2 regions of the Stenotrophomonas sp. STEN056 genome follow, and region 2 is predicted to be linked to the other one. Evidence: riboswitches for the same ligand, from Rfam matches in the RefSeq annotation. Region 2 holds a riboswitch; the other holds the start of a gene.
What was found. Region 2 has a riboswitch for cobalamin ahead of btuB (TonB-dependent vitamin B12 receptor). Riboswitches for the same ligand answer to the same signal wherever they lie in the genome.
Positions count from the first base shown of each region.

Region 1: another riboswitch for cobalamin. It lies ahead of ACVOLO_RS08240 (ribonucleoside-diphosphate reductase subunit alpha); the one in region 2 lies ahead of btuB (TonB-dependent vitamin B12 receptor).

Region 1 covers NZ_JBRRDL010000011.1:15,120-22,549, reverse strand. Annotated here, with positions in the region: gene ACVOLO_RS08265 (ExeM/NucH family extracellular endonuclease) at 1-320, shown strand, start outside; gene ACVOLO_RS08260 (EamA family transporter) at 493-1,353, opposite strand; gene ACVOLO_RS08255 (alpha/beta hydrolase) at 1,417-2,088, shown strand; gene zapE (cell division protein ZapE) at 2,092-3,189, shown strand; gene ACVOLO_RS08245 (VWA domain-containing protein) at 3,448-4,935, shown strand; cobalamin riboswitch at 5,233-5,455, shown strand; gene ACVOLO_RS08240 (ribonucleoside-diphosphate reductase subunit alpha) at 5,724-7,430, shown strand, end outside.
Region 2 covers NZ_JBRRDL010000015.1:5,249-12,678, forward strand. Annotated here, with positions in the region: gene ACVOLO_RS09695 (heme/hemin ABC transporter substrate-binding protein) at 1-220, shown strand, start outside; gene ACVOLO_RS09700 (FecCD family ABC transporter permease) at 217-1,260, shown strand; gene ACVOLO_RS09705 (heme ABC transporter ATP-binding protein) at 1,257-2,027, shown strand; gene btuB (TonB-dependent vitamin B12 receptor) at 2,379-4,238, opposite strand; cobalamin riboswitch at 4,356-4,593, opposite strand; gene cobT (nicotinate-nucleotide--dimethylbenzimidazole phosphoribosyltransferase) at 4,861-5,931, shown strand; gene ACVOLO_RS09720 (histidine phosphatase family protein) at 5,928-6,515, shown strand; gene cobS (adenosylcobinamide-GDP ribazoletransferase) at 6,512-7,249, shown strand.

The DNA of each region.
Region 1 (7,430 bases), on a different contig from region 2:
GCAGCACCGATGCCGTGCTGCTGGGCGACTTCAACGCCTATGCGATGGAAGACCCGATCCGCACCTTGCACGCCGATGGCTGGCAGGACGCGTTCAAGGTGGCCGGCGTCGAGCAGCCGTACAGCTACGTCTACAACGGCCTGACCGGGCGCCTGGACCATGCCCTGTTGAGCCCGGGCATGGCGGCGCGCCTGAAGGGTGCGGCCGAATGGCACATCAACGCCGATGAAGCCGACGATGTCGGCTACCAAGGCCGCAACGTGCCGGGCCCGTGGCGCAGCTCGGACCATGATCCGTTGCTGTTGGGGTTTGAGCCGTAAGGCGGGAGCTACCCCTCCCCCAACCCTCCCCTTGCCTGCGTCAAAGGGGGGCTGTTCCCTGCGACCTGTCTGATTGCAGCGCAGCTGCTCTTGACCCCCTCCCTTTGGCCCAAGGCCAAGGGGAGGGCGGGGGAGGGGTGCCTTTGCTGTTGCTCCAGGCCAGCAGAAGACCTCACAACGTCCCGCGCGCAATCAATCCAATAGCCACCACCGCCAACGCCAGACCCGCACGGTTCCACGCGCTGGTCTTCTCGCCGAATACCCAAACCCCGACCAGCGCACCCAGGCACACCACGCCGATGTTCATGCCGGCGAAGATCGTCGCCGGGCTGTGCGGCATTGCCTGGTGCGCACGCACATAGAACAGGATGTTGCCGAAGTTGATCAGGCCCAGCAGCAGGCCGTAGCCGACATTGCGCAGGGTGAGTCGCGCGCTGCCGCTGAAATGCCGCTGCAGCTGCCACGCCAGCATCAACACAAAGGCGATGCCGAAGCTGACCAGCAAGGCAGCCGTTGAGGGCGTACCCGCCAGCGCCACGCGCTTGAGCAGGATGTCGATCAACGCAAAGCCGACCCACACACCCAGCAACCAGCCCCAGCTGCCGCCCGCGCGACTGCCGGTTTCACCGTTGCGCGCGCTTACGCCGACGATGGCCAGCAGCCCCAGCCCCAGGCCGGCCAGTTTCCAGCCGTTGGCATGCTCACCAAACAGCAGGAATGCCGCCGCCAATGACAGCAGCAGTGAGAGGCGCTGGGCCACATCGCTGCGCACGATGCCGGCTTCGTGCACCGCCCGCGCCAGCACCAGAAAAATGCCGGGCAGCGCCACCGCCAGGCCCAGCAGTGCCAGCCACGGCGTGTGCCCGCTTTGCAGCGTCTGCAGCGAGGGTTTGAGCAGCAGCAGCGACAACACGCTGGCGGCCAGGTAGTTCCAGGTCACCGCTTGGGCGATGTCGATGCCGCGGCGCGGGGCCAGTTTCAGCAGCACCGACACCAGCACGCTGCAGGCCACGCTCAGGATCAGGAAATACATCGTTTCAGCTACCGTGAAGGCAAGGGCGGTGAAGCCGCCGGACAGGGCCGGTATTATGGCCGCATGCAAATGCCTACATTCCCCCACGAATCGGCGACGCTGACCCTGGAAGGCCCGGTCGGGCCGCTGGAGATTGGCGTCGACTTCCCCGATGGCGACGCTGCGCCGCGGCCCATCATCGCGGTCATCTGCCACCCGCTGTCGATTGAAGGCGGCAGCATGCACAACAAGGTGGTAACCATGGTCTCGCGCGCGTTGCGCGACCTGGGCATCACCACGGTGCGCTTCAATTTCCGCGGCGTGGGTGCTTCGGCCGGTGTCTACGACAATGGCGAAGGTGAGGGCGACGACCTGCGCGCGGTGGCCAACTGGGTGCGCAGCCAACGCCCGGACAGCGCGTTGTGGCTGGCCGGTTTCAGCTTTGGTGCCTATGTCTCGCTGCGTGCGGCCGCTGCCCTGCAGCCGCAGGCACTGATCTCCGTGGCCCCGCCGGTGGGCCGCCGCACCTGGGATTTCAGTCAGGTGCAGCCGCCGTCGAACTGGCTGGTGGTGCAGGGTGACGCCGACGAAATCGTCGATGCGCAGGGCGTGTACCAGTGGCTGGAGTCGCTGGACAACCCGCCGCAGCTGGTGCGCATGCCCGACACCACGCACTTCTTCCATCGCAAGCTGATCGACCTGCGTGGCGCGATCCAGCACGAAGTGCGGCGCTGGCTGCCCGACAGCAGCAGCTGAGGCATGGACGCAATGACTCCCTCACAGCGCTACGCCGCCGGCGTGGCCCGCGGCGACTGGCGCGACGATCCGGACCAGCACCCGGCCCTGGCCGAACTGGACCGCATCCACGAAGCGCTGGTGGATTCGGCGCAGGACGGCTGGCTGGACCGCCTGTCCGCGTTCTGGAAGAAGCCCGAGCCGGTCAAGGGCCTGTATTTCTGGGGCGGCGTGGGCCGCGGCAAGACTTTCCTGGTGGACCTGTTCTACGACGGCCTGCCGATCGAAAAGAAGTATCGCACCCACTTCCATCGTTTCATGCGCGGTATCCACGAGCGCCTGCGCGAACACCAGGGGCAGAGCGATCCGCTGGCCAAGATTGCCCAGGAATGGCGCAACAACCTGCGCGTGCTGGTGCTGGATGAATTCTTCGTCACAGACATTGGCGATGCGATGCTGCTGGCGCGCTTGCTGGAGCGCCTGTTCGCCGAGGGCATCACCCTGGTGACCACCTCCAACACCGCCGTGGAAAACCTGTACCTCAACGGCCTGCAGCGCGACAGCTTCCTGCCGGCCATCGCGCTGCTGCAGAAGCACTGCGTGGAGCTGTACGCCGAAGGCACCGAGGACTACCGCATGCGCGCGCTGACCCGCTCGCCGGTGTACCGCGCGCCGCTGGATGCTGACAGTGAAAGCTGGTTGGGCGGACGCTGGAAGGAACTGAGCGGCGGCGAGGATTCGCGCAGCGGCAACATCGCCATTGAAGGCCGCAAGATTCCGGTGCGTGGCCGTGGCAAGAGCATTGCATGGTTTGATTTCGCTGCGTTGTGCGAAGGCCCGCGCGGGCCGTCGGATTACATTGAGATCGCCCGCGAGTTCAACACCGTGCTGCTCGGTGGCATTCCGCATTTCGACCGCATGAACGAAGACGCCGCGCGGCGTTTCGTCAACCTGATCGACGAGTTGTATGACCGCCAGGTCAACCTGGTCTGCACCGCGCAGGATGCCCCGCCGCTGCTGTATTCCGGCACCCGCCTGGCCGGTGCCTTCGAGCGCACAGCTAGTCGCTTGATTGAAATGCAGAGCGCCGAGTACCTGGGCACCGCGCACCGGAATGGGTAACCCAGAGCATCGCAATCCGCTTGCAGCCCCTCTCCCGCGTGCGGGAGAGGGGTTGGGGTGAGGGGAGCGGGCGAAGCCCGTTGCCGCGCAGCATGGCACCAAGCGTCACCGGGAAGGCCGCTGCCGAGCATGGCTCGGCACTACATCGCGTCCTCTTAACCCCATCCTCCATCGTCGCCCGTTCCTGTTCCTGCACGCCGCCATACGCGGCCCATCCCTCGCACAGGAGCAGCGACCATGCGTCATTCGAATGGAACCATGTTGAAGCGGCCCGTACGCACCGCGGCGTTCGCTGCCATTGCCACCTTGCTGGTCGGCCTGCCGGTGGTGACCGCGGCGCGTCTGGCGCCGGCCTCGCCTCCGGTGGTGGAAGGCGACCTGCAGGCGCCGACCTCGTTGCGTGTGCGGCAGACCCGGCCGAACTTCCAGGCGCCGACGGCAACGACCTGCAGCGACACGCCGGTGCTGCGCGAAGTGGCAGATCCCAGTCCTCGTGCACAGGAGCACCTGACCGGGCCATCCAGTCGCCGTTTCCGTTCCGCCATGAAGAGTGCTGGGAGTGCCGAGCGTACCGCCGTGATGGAAAGCCTGGTTGCGCCCGCACCGGCTGCGCCGCCGTCGCCGGCCAGTGAGGTAGCCGCGACCGTCGATGCGCTTCATGCGGCCGATGCCGCACTCCGCCTCGAATCGTCAGCGCCGCGCGCGCATCAGCAACAACAAGCCCCGGTCACCGCCGGCGTGGTCGACGACAACGCCGACTTCGGTGGCTTCCTGCAGTTTCTGCAGGGGCATGAGGAATCCAAACAACTGGGCCGCGACATCAGCGTGCGTCAGCGCCTGAAGGTGGTGGATGCACAGGGCCGCCCGGTACCCGATGCCGAAGTGGCGGTCAGTGCCAGCAACGGCGCGCGGATGTGGGCGCGCACCGATGCCGGCGGCCAGGTGTGGCTGCACCCCAATGCCTTTGATGACCGTGATTCGGCCAGCTACCAGGTGCAGGTGCGTCGTGCTGGCAAGACCGTGAGCGCGCCATTGCAGCGCGGGCAGAAGAACACCTTGCAGGTGGTGATGGCCGATGCCGCAGTGCCGGCGCGGGCCAAACTGGACCTGGTGTTCATGGTCGACGCCACTGGCTCGATGGGCGATGAAATCGACAAGCTGCGCAATTCGCTGCAGGGCATCGTGCGTGACATCAGCCAGCTGCCGTCGCAGCCGGATATCTGCCTGGGCCTGGTGACCTACCGTGATCGCGGCGATGAATATTTCGTGCGCGGTTGGGACATGACCCACAACGTGGCAGCGTTCCAGCAGGTGCTCGATGGTGTGCGGGCCAATGGCGGCGGCGACTTCCCCGAAGCCATGAATGAAGCTTTCGATCATTCGGTGCAGGCGCTGAACTGGCGCGGGCCCTCCACCACGCGCGTGCTGGTGTCACTGGCCGACGCACCGCCGCAGATGGGTTATCCGCAGCCGCGTTACGAGCAGACCATGCTGGCCGCGCTGGGCAAGGGCATCAAGGTGTTCAGCGTGGCCGCGTCCGGCCAGGACACCACCGGCGAGATCGTGCAGCGGCAGATCGCGCAGTACACCGGCGGACGTTTCATCTTCCTCACCTACAAGGACGCCAGTGATCCGTCCAGCGGCCCCGGCAGCGAGACGGTGCATGAGGTGAGCAACTACTCGGTCGATACCCTGGACAAGCTGGTGGTGCGGCTGGTGCGCGAGGAGCTGGCGCAGCTGCCTTGAATGGGAAGTGGGGAAGGTGAGGCCGTAGGCGGGGATGGAATCCCCGCATCCACGGTGCTGAAGGGGTGCTTGGGAGGCTGGGGGGGGGGCATCCCAGCCCGCGCTGAGAATTTCATCAGAAATTTACGTCTTCAAGACGAGGGGTTTACCCGCAAAAAAAGTGGCCAAACCACTTGACTGCGCAATCCGTCCGGACAGGTTGCCGTACCCGGATCCGGCCCGCGAAGGCATAAGCCTTGCGCCCCAAGGCTTGACGAAAATTCCCCACATTTCGTGTTGACCGTGTCATTTACCCCCACTATCTTGTGGCCCGTCGGTTCTGGTGGGTTCGCGCTCACCGGATTGAAAGGGAAGCTGGTGACGCCGTGACAGGCCATTCCAGCACTGCCCCGCAGCGGTAATTGGGAACGACCCCGCCACATCAGCACTGAGGCTCAGACCTTGGGAAGCGGCGGAGTAGGAGAAGGCCCCCGCCTTCATGCCCAAAAGTCCGAAGACCTGCCGACAGCCACGCGATGCACACCGCGTGGTGCCGGCTGCGGTGTCTTCGAGGGGAAGACGGCTGGTGACGTGGTGCCGTTGACGCCGACTGCAGGTCGGGTGCGTCGCGGTTGCTGCGACGCCGTCCTTCCATGCTCCTGGTCCCGCCACCGGCCCTGGTTTCCTGCGAGGGCAGGGGCTGCGTGCAACCACGCCATGAAGGACACATCGTCGTGACCACTTCCGTTTCCGAAGTCGCCCCGGCCGAGGCCGGCTTTGAACTGACCCCGCCGCCCACCGCCACCGCCATGAGCGTGACCAAGCGCAATGGCAACACCGAGCCGGTGGACCTGAACAAGATCGTCCGCGCCATCCAGCGCTGCTGCGAAGGCCTGCATGCGGTCGACCCGATGCGCGTGGCCACCCGCACCATTTCCGGCCTGTACAACGGCGCCACCACCCAGGAACTGGACGAACTGTCCATCCGCACTGCCGCACTGCTGATTGGCGAAGAGCCCGAGTACGGCCGCCTGGCCGCGCGCCTGCTGGCCAACTTCATCGGCAAGGAAGTCTCCGGCCAGGAAATCCATGCGTTCTCGCAGTCGGTGGGCCGTGGCCACGAAGTGGGCCTGATCAACGACCGCCTGCTCAACTTCGTGCAGATCAACGCACGCAAGCTCAATGACGCCATCGACCCGGCGTTCGACCTGAACTTCGATTACTTCGGCCTGCGCACGCTGTACGACCGCTACCTGCTGCGTCACCCGCACACGCGCAAGGTCATCGAGAACCCGCAGCAGTTCTTCCTGCGCATCGCCAGCGCGCTGAGCGAGGACGTGCCCGAAGCACTGGCGCTGTACCAGCGCCTGGGCAGCCTGGATTACCTGCCGTCCAGCCCGACCCTGTTCAATGCCGGCACCAGCCACGAGCAGCTGTCCTCGTGCTTCCTGCTGGATTCGCCGCAGGACTCGCTCGAATCCATCTACAGCAAGTACGGCGATATCGCGCAGCTGTCCAAGTTCAGCGGCGGCATCGGCGTGAGCTACACCCGCGTGCGTTCGCGCGGCTCGCTGATCAAGTCCACCAACGGCCATTCCAACGGCATCGTGCCGTGGCTGAAGACGCTGGATTCGTCGGTGGCGGCGGTCAACCAGGGCGGCAAGCGCAAGGGCGCGGCCTGCGTGTACCTGGAAACCTGGCACGCCGACATCGAGGATTTCCTCGAACTACGTGACAACGCCGGTGATGATGCGCGCCGCACCCACAACCTCAACCTGGCCAACTGGGTGCCGGACCTGTTCATGCAGCGTGTCGAAAAGGACCAGGAATGGTCGCTGTTCGATCCGCGCGTGGTGCCCGAGTTCACCGACCTGTACGGCCCGGCCTTCGAGCAGGCCTACCTGCAGGCCGAAGCGCAGGGCAAGGCCGCGCGTACCATCAGTGCGCGCAAGCTGTACGGCCGCATGATGCGCACCCTGGCCGAGACCGGCAACGGCTGGATGACCTTCAAGGACAAGTGCAACCTGGCCAGCAACCAGACCCTGCGCCCGGGCAACGTGATCCACCTGTCCAACCTGTGCACCGAGATCCTGGAAGTCTGCTCCAACGACGAGACCGCGGTGTGCAACCTGGGCTCGATCAACCTGGGTAACCATTTTGATGAGCATGGCGATTTCGACTACGACAAGCTGGCCGAAACCGTGCGCCTGGCCGTGCGTCAGCTTGACCGCGTCATCGACCTGAACTTCTACCCGATCGAAAGCACGCGCCGTGGCAACCTGCGCTGGCGCCCGGTGGGCCTGGGCTGCATGGGCCTGCAGGATGTGTTCTTCCGCAAGCGCCTGCCGTTTGACTCGGCCGAGGCGCGCGCGCTGTCGAAGAAGATTGCCGAGACCATCTACTTCCACGCCCTGGAAACCTCGTGCGAGCTGGCCCAGGAGCGTGGCAAGCATCCTTCGTTCAACGACACCCGTGCGGTCAATGGCGAGCTGCAGTTCGATGCCTGGAACGTGGTA
Region 2 (7,430 bases):
CGCGGCACCGGAGGTGATTGTGGTGACGGACAACGACCTGCGCCTGTTCGGTGGCGAGGCCGGTTTGTGGAAGGCCTACCCGACGCTCAAGCACACGCCGGCCGGTGCTGCCAATCGCGTCTGGGTGATGCCCGATGTCGAACTGAAGTCCACCAGCGTGGGCTCCGGTGCCGGTGCGCTGGCATTGGCACAGGCCTTGGCGGAACTGTCACGCGGATGATGTCCGGGCAGGTGCGGCGGCCCAGCGGCGCGCTGTTGTTGTGGATGTTGCTGGCGATGTTGCTGGGCGCGGTGCTGTTGTCGTTTGGCACCGGGCCGTTGAAGCTGCCGCCGGCCGATGTGCTGCAGGCCATCGCGGCAAAGTTTGGTTTGGCCGACCCGCAGGCCGTGGGCGCGCGCGACATGGGCGTGGTCTGGCAGCTGCGTATTCCGCGCGCGCTGCTCGGTGCGCTGGTGGGCGCATCGCTGGCGATGGCCGGTGTTGCCTTGCAGGGTCTGTTTGGCAACCCGCTGGCGGACCCGGGCATTGTTGGCGTCAGCCAGGGCGCAGCGTTGGGTGCGGTCGCCGCCATCGTGCTCGGCGCCGGAGCGCTCGGGGTGTGGCTGATTCCGTTGGCGGCGTTTGCCGGGGGTGCAGCGGCCACCACCTTGATCTATCTGTTGGCGCGGCCGGGGCGCGGCGAAGGCACCGCCACCTTGTTGCTGGTCGGCATCGCCATTGGCGCGGGGTGTTCGGCGGCCGTGGGCTTTCTGACCTACATCGCCAGCGAGAGCGAACTGCAGTCGCTGGTGTTCTGGCAAATGGGCTCGCTGGCCCAGGCCAGCTGGCGTGATGTGGCCGCCGCCGCGCCGGTATTCGTCATCGGCCTGCTGGCGCTGTACCGCTTGGCCACGGCGCTGGACATGCTGGCACTGGGCGAGCGCCAGGCGCGGCACATTGGCCTGGATGTTGCCCGCACGCGGCTGTTGCTGGTGGCCTTCAGCGCGTTGCTGGTGGGCGCGGCGGTGGCCTTCGCCGGCAGCGTCAGCTTCGTGGGGCTGGTGGTGCCGCACCTGGTGCGGATGCTGGCTGGCCCGGGTCACCGCTGGCTGCTGCCGTTGTCGGGTGTGACCGGCGCCTTGCTGATCGTGGTGGCCGATACTGCGGCGCGCACGCTGGATCCACCGTCGGAAATTCCATTGGGGCTGTTTTCCGCCGCGCTGGGCGCGCCGTTCTTCCTGTGGCTGGTGCTGCGCAAGCGTGGCAGGGGGCAGGCGTGAGCACGCCCTTGCTGGCGCTGCGCAATGCCAGCGTGCGACGCGGAAACCGGCACGTGCTTGCCGATGTCAGCCTGCATCTGCAGGCGGGCAGCCTTACCGCGCTGGTTGGCCCCAACGGTGCCGGCAAATCCACGCTGTTGGCTGTGCTTGCCGGTGACATCGTGCCGGATCACGGTGATGCATCGCTGCACGGTCGCGTGTTGTCGGAATGGCCGGTACGCGAGCTGGCATTGCAGCGTGCGGTAATGGCGCAGGATCACGCCGTGCATTTTGCCTTCAGCGTGCGCGAAGTGGTGGCGATGGGGCGCTTGCCGCATCCGGCCGATCCCGCGCAGGACGCCCGCCTCATTGACGAGGCACTGCGCGAAGTGGATGTCAGCGCATTGGCCGGGCGTGACGTGCAGACCTTGTCCGGCGGCGAAGCGGCCCGCACCTCGTTGGCTCGCGCGCTGGTGCAGCGCACGCCGGTACTGCTGCTGGACGAACCCACTGCCGCGCTCGACCTGCGCCATCAGGAACGCACCCTGCGCAGTGCCCGCGAACTTTCCCGGCAGGGCCGCTGCGTGGTGGTGGTACTGCATGACCTCAATCTCGCCTCGGCCTACGCCGACCGCATCGTGATGCTGAGCGAAGGCCGCATCGCCGCCGACGGGCCGCCACGCCAGGTACTCACCCGCGAAATCATCGCGCAGGTTTACGCGCAGCCGGTGCAGGTGATCGAACATCCCACACGCGGCGTGCCGCTGGTGGTGCCTTGCGAGGAGTGAGCAGGGCCATGCGTGGCGGATCAGTGTTCCTGCTACCCCTCTCCCCAACCCCTCTCCCGCAAGGGGAGAGGGGCTTGAATGCCGCTATCTGTGCAAACCGGCGCAGAGCAGTGCCATGGTCCGTCGGAGCTTTGCTTGAAGCCCCTCTCCCCCTGCGGGAGAGGGGTTGGGGAGAGGGGCAGGGCGAAGCCTGGCTTCTCAAAAATAAAAACCGTAGTGCGCAGCCATGCTCGGCAAGCGCCATTCCCGATGAAGCCGCAACGAAGCCTGGCTCCGCTCTACAAACATTCGCCCAAAAAAATGCCCCGGCGATCACACCGGGGCATTGCTTCACCATCGAACCCCTTGGGCTCAGTTGGCGGAGCGGTAACGCAGGGTCAGCTGGTACTCACGGCCGGGCTGGTTGTACCAGGCAATGGTTTCGTACTCGCGGTCAAACACGTTGGCGGCCTTGGCCTGCAGGCTCCACGCATCGTTGATGGCGTATTCCACGCGCAGGTCAACGGTGCCGTAGCCGGCCAGGCGCATCGTGTTGGCGGCGTTGTCGAAGCGGTGGCCGCTGCCGGCAGCGGTCACGCCCAGGCGCAGCGGGCCGAAGCTCTTGTCCACGTCCAGGCGGCCGCTGGTGCGCGCGCGGCGGGCCAGCAGGTTGTCGTAGGTAGCAGCACCGGAGGTGTGGTCACGCGGGTCGGTGAAGCTGGCCTGGGCATTGATGTCGAAACCGGCCAGCGACAGGAAGCCGGTCAGCTCGGCGCCACGGATGCGGGCTTCGGCTACGTTGACCAGGGCGAAGTTGCTGTCATAGCCAATCAGCTGATCGATGTGGGTTTCGTAGGCGTTGAAGGTCCAGTTCCAGTTGTTGGCGTACTGCGCGATGCCGATGTTCAGGCTCTTGGATTCCTCCGGCTTCAGGTGCGGGTTGCTGAAACCCGGGTAGTACAGGTCGTTGAAGGTCGGGGCCTTGAAGCCGGTGCCGGCGCTGGCGGTCAGGCGGAAGCCGTTGCCGAAGGCAAAGCCGTAACCCAGGCTGCCGGTGGTGTGGTTGCCGAACTGCTCGTTGTCGTCGTTGCGCACGCTGGCCTGCAGCGAGTGCGCGCCGAACTGGCCCTGGTACTCGACGAACACGCCGGTATTGTCGCGGTCTTCGATGTCGTAGGCGGTGGAACTGGTGACCTTGTCGTTCTGCCAGTCGGCACCGGCGGTCAGCTGCTGGCCTTCGGCGAGCTGGAAGTCCGCCTGCACGCTGGCGGTGTCACGGCGGGTGTCGAAGTTGCTGGCAAACGTGCGGGTACCGCCGCTGGCGAAGTAGTTGTCGGCCGGGGCGCGGTTGCGGCCGACCTGCGCGGTCAGCTGGACCGCGTCGGATGCAGCCCAGGCCAGCTTGGCGCCGTAGACCTGCTGGCGGTTGTCGGCTTCATTGCCGCCGAAGATGCTGCCGTCGTATTCGTTGAAGCTGTCGGCGTTGAGCACGTGGCCTTCCAGGCTCAGCGTGTCGGTCAGCGCATAGCCGGCGCGCACGTTGATCGAGGTGTTGCGGTAGCCGTCACGGTCGGGCTCTTCCACATAGCAGCCCTGGAACAGTGCGGACGAGCCGTTGCAGGCATTGATGCCATCGGTCTTCTGGTAGCCGCCCTGTGCCGAAATCCAGCCGCGCTCACCGCGGTTGCTGAAGCCGGCGCTGGCCTGGCGCAGGTTGTTGCTGCCGGCGGTCAACGACAGGTTCTGCTGCAGGCCCTGGCCGGCGGTGCGGGTGAAGATCTGGATCACGCCGCCAATGGCCTCGGAGCCGTACAGGCTCGAACGCGGGCCACGCACGATCTCAACGCGCTCGATCTGGTCGACCGGCAGGTCTTGCAGTGCTGCCATGCCGGTGGTGGCCGAGCCCACGCGCACGCCGTCCACAAGCACCAGCACCTGGTTGGAGTTGGTGCCGCGCAGGAACAGCGAGGTGATCTTGCCGGTGCCGCCCTGGTTGACGAAGTCCAGGCCGGCGCGGCCGCGCAGCAGTTCCAGCACGGTGTTGGCCTGGCTGCGGTCGATTTGCTCACGGTCGATCAACTGCACCGGCACCACGCTGTCCTTGACGGCAACGGGGGTGCGGGTAGCGGTGACGGTGACGTCGTCCAGCTCGGTCGGTGCGTTCTGTGCAGCGGCAACGGCCGGCAATGCCAGCGCCAGGGCGAGGGAAAGGGTGTGGTAATGCAGTTTCATGGAAGCTCCTGGACCTGCACGCTCCCGCGCAGGCGGATGGGTTGGGCTGCCATGAGAGGGAAGTGACGGAGGTCGCGCACACACGGCGCCACAGCCGCCGCCATGCCCTCCGCATCGCAACCAGTCGGCTTTCGGGCCGGTCTCCGGACTTGCAGGCGAAGCAGCGTGGCTGCTTCCGACCAGGCGCCTTCCCGTGCCGTGCACAGTGGCGGTGTTGCCTGGCCTTGTCCTGCTTACCGTTGCGGGGGCAGCGCCGGAATGGCGAGCGGCTGGAACTCCAACCGTGCGCGGCACCGGCTTCCCGTTTCAACCGGCCGGCGCAGGCCGGTCGGTCACCCGAAAGTGCGCGCATTCTATGCCATGACGCCGGGGCGGTACTGAACGAATATCAGGAACCGCCCGATCAAGCGCCGGAAATCCGGCACCCGAGCCGTAGGAGCGGCCTCGGCCGCGAAGCAAGCAAAGCCACCGCCTGCGAACCAATCCGCAATTGCAGGCGTGTTGCCTGTAGCGGTTGCATCACCTGCTTCGCGGCCAAGGCCGCTCCTGCGCGCACGTCTACGGTCCTGCTCCCGGCCGTCCGGCTAGAATGCGCGCCGCAGTCGCTGTATTTGGAACAGTCGTGACAGAAACATGGTTCGGGCAGGCCTGCGGGCTGCCATCGCAGGAACATCGCCAGCGTGCCATCGCCCGCCAGCGCCAGCTGACCAAGCCCGAGGGGGCGCTGGGCCGGCTGGAAACGCTGGCCATCGAGCTGGCCGCCTTGCAGGCCACCGATACGCCGCAGGCGCAGCGTGTGCCGGTGGTGGTGTTTGCCGCTGACCATGGCGTGGCCGCGCAGGGCGTGTCGGCCTATCCACCGGAAGTCACGGTGCAGATGCTGCACAACTTTGCCGGCGGTGGCGCGGCCATTGCCGTGCTGGCGCGCGAACTGGGGCTGCCGTTGCACGTATGGGATGTCGGCAGCCGCGCCAGCGCGTCCATTGCAGGTGTGGTCAGCGATAAGAGCCGCGCGGGCACGGACGACTTCAGTACCGGCCCGGCCATGTCGGCCACCGATCTGGAAGCCGCATTTGCGGCCGGCCGTCGTGCGGTCGAAGTGGCCTGTGCAGAAGGCGCCGAACTGCTGGTGTTCGGCGAAATGGGCATCGGCAACACCACCGCGGCCAGCGCGCTTGCCGCCGTACTTGGCCCGCTGCCGCTGGATGAACTGGTCGGTGCCGGCACCGGCTTGGACGCGGTGCGCATGGTGCAGAAGAAGAACATCATTGCCCGCGCGTTGACGCTGCATGGCGAGGCAATCACTACCGCCGCGTCGCCCGGCTACGAAGCCCTGCAGCGCGTCGGCGGTCTGGAAATCGCCGCAATCAGTGCGGCCATGATCGCGGCCGCACAGCGCAAGGTGCCGGTGCTGGTGGATGGCTTCATCGTCAGCGCTGCGGCGTTGGCTGCGGTACGCATCAATCCCGGCGTGCGGCCGTGGTTGCTGTTCTCGCATCAGTCGGCCGAGCGCGGCCACATCCGTCTGCTGGAGGCATTGCAGGCGCAGCCGCTGCTTTCGCTGGACCTGCGCCTGGGCGAAGGCTCGGGTGCTGCGCTGGCGCTGCCGCTGGTGCGCATGGCCTGCGTGTTGCACAACCAGATGGCGACCTTTGCCGAAGCATCGGTGGCCGATCGCGGTGGCCCGCAATGATTCTGGATTTGCTGCGTCACGCTTCCACGGGCCGCCAGGGGCATCTGGACGGCCGCACCGATCCGCCGTTGATCGACGGCGCGATGGACGCGTTGTACCGCTGCCACGCTGGCATTGGCTGGAGCCGCGTGATCACCTCGCCGCGTCGCCGCGCGCTGGATACCGCGCATGCGCTGGTGGCCGGCAGCAATCAGTTCTGCGAGATCCATCCGGATTGGGCCGAGCTGGATTTCGGTGACTGGGACGGCCTGCATTTCGACGAACTGCCGGCCGAGCAACTGGCCGCGTTCTACGAAGAACCGCATGACGTGGTGCCGCCCAACGGCGAATCGTGGCCGCAGTTCCAGGCGCGCGTGGAAGAACAACTGCACCGCTTGGCCGACGAAGACGATGGCGATGGTTTGCCGGTGCTGGTGGTCAGCCATGCCGGCGTGTTGCGCATGGCCATCTCACGCATCTGCGGCATGCCGTTGTCGATGTTGTGGGCCATACGCATTGATTACGGCACCCGTGTGCGCCTGCGCGTGGAGCGCGGCGAAGACGGTCGCCTGTGGGGCGAACTGCTGGAGCTGCGGCAACCATGAGCGTGCGCCGGCTGATTCTCGCCATCCAGTTCCTGACCCGCCTGCCGACACCGCAGGTGAAGGAGTTCCGTCAGGACGATCTCAGCCATTCAGCGGTGTACTACCCGTTGGTCGGCGCGATCATCGGCGTGTTGCTGGCGTTGCCGCTGTACGGCTTTGGCGAACGCCCGTGGCTGGCCGGCGCGATGACGTTGCTGGTGTGGGTGTGGGTGACCGGCGCCTTGCACCTGGATGGGCTGGGCGATGTGGCCGATGCCTTTGGCGCCGCGCATCGCGATCCGCAACGCTTCCTGGAAGTGCTGAAGGATCCGCACATGGGCGTGTTCGGCGTGGTCACGCTGATCATGCAGCTGCTGCTGAAGTTTGTGCTGCTCACCGAGCTGGCGGTGAGTGCGCTGTGGTTCGGCATCGTGCTGGTGCCGGTGTGGGCGCGCTGGGGCACCTTGTGGTGGAGCCGGCTGCTGCCGTCATTGCACAGCGCTGGCATGGCCGAGCGTTTTTCCTGGCAGTTGAGCCTGCGTTCGATGTGGCTATGGGCTGTGGCATTGACGGTCATCACTGCCTTTGTCGCCTGGCCGCTGTTGCTGGCGTTGTTGGTGGTGCCGCTGGTGGCCCTGTATTGGCGGCGCACGCTGGGCGGCATCTCCGGCGATTGCCTGGGCGCAAGCGTCGAAGTCACCGAAACCCTGCTGCTGTTGGTGCTGGTGGTGGCCAGCATGGCGCTGCCGCTGTAGGAGCGGCCTTGGCCGCGAAACCGCAACGGCTACCGGCGCATGCAACAACAAGCAATCATGGCGTTGAAGGTGCGTGGTACACCGCGATGACGAGCGGCCACAGTCGCAGTGCCGCGACCACGGTCGCCCTACGGGTATTCCGCAGGAAAACGGTCGCGCGCTCCGGCTCCCTCCCTTTGGC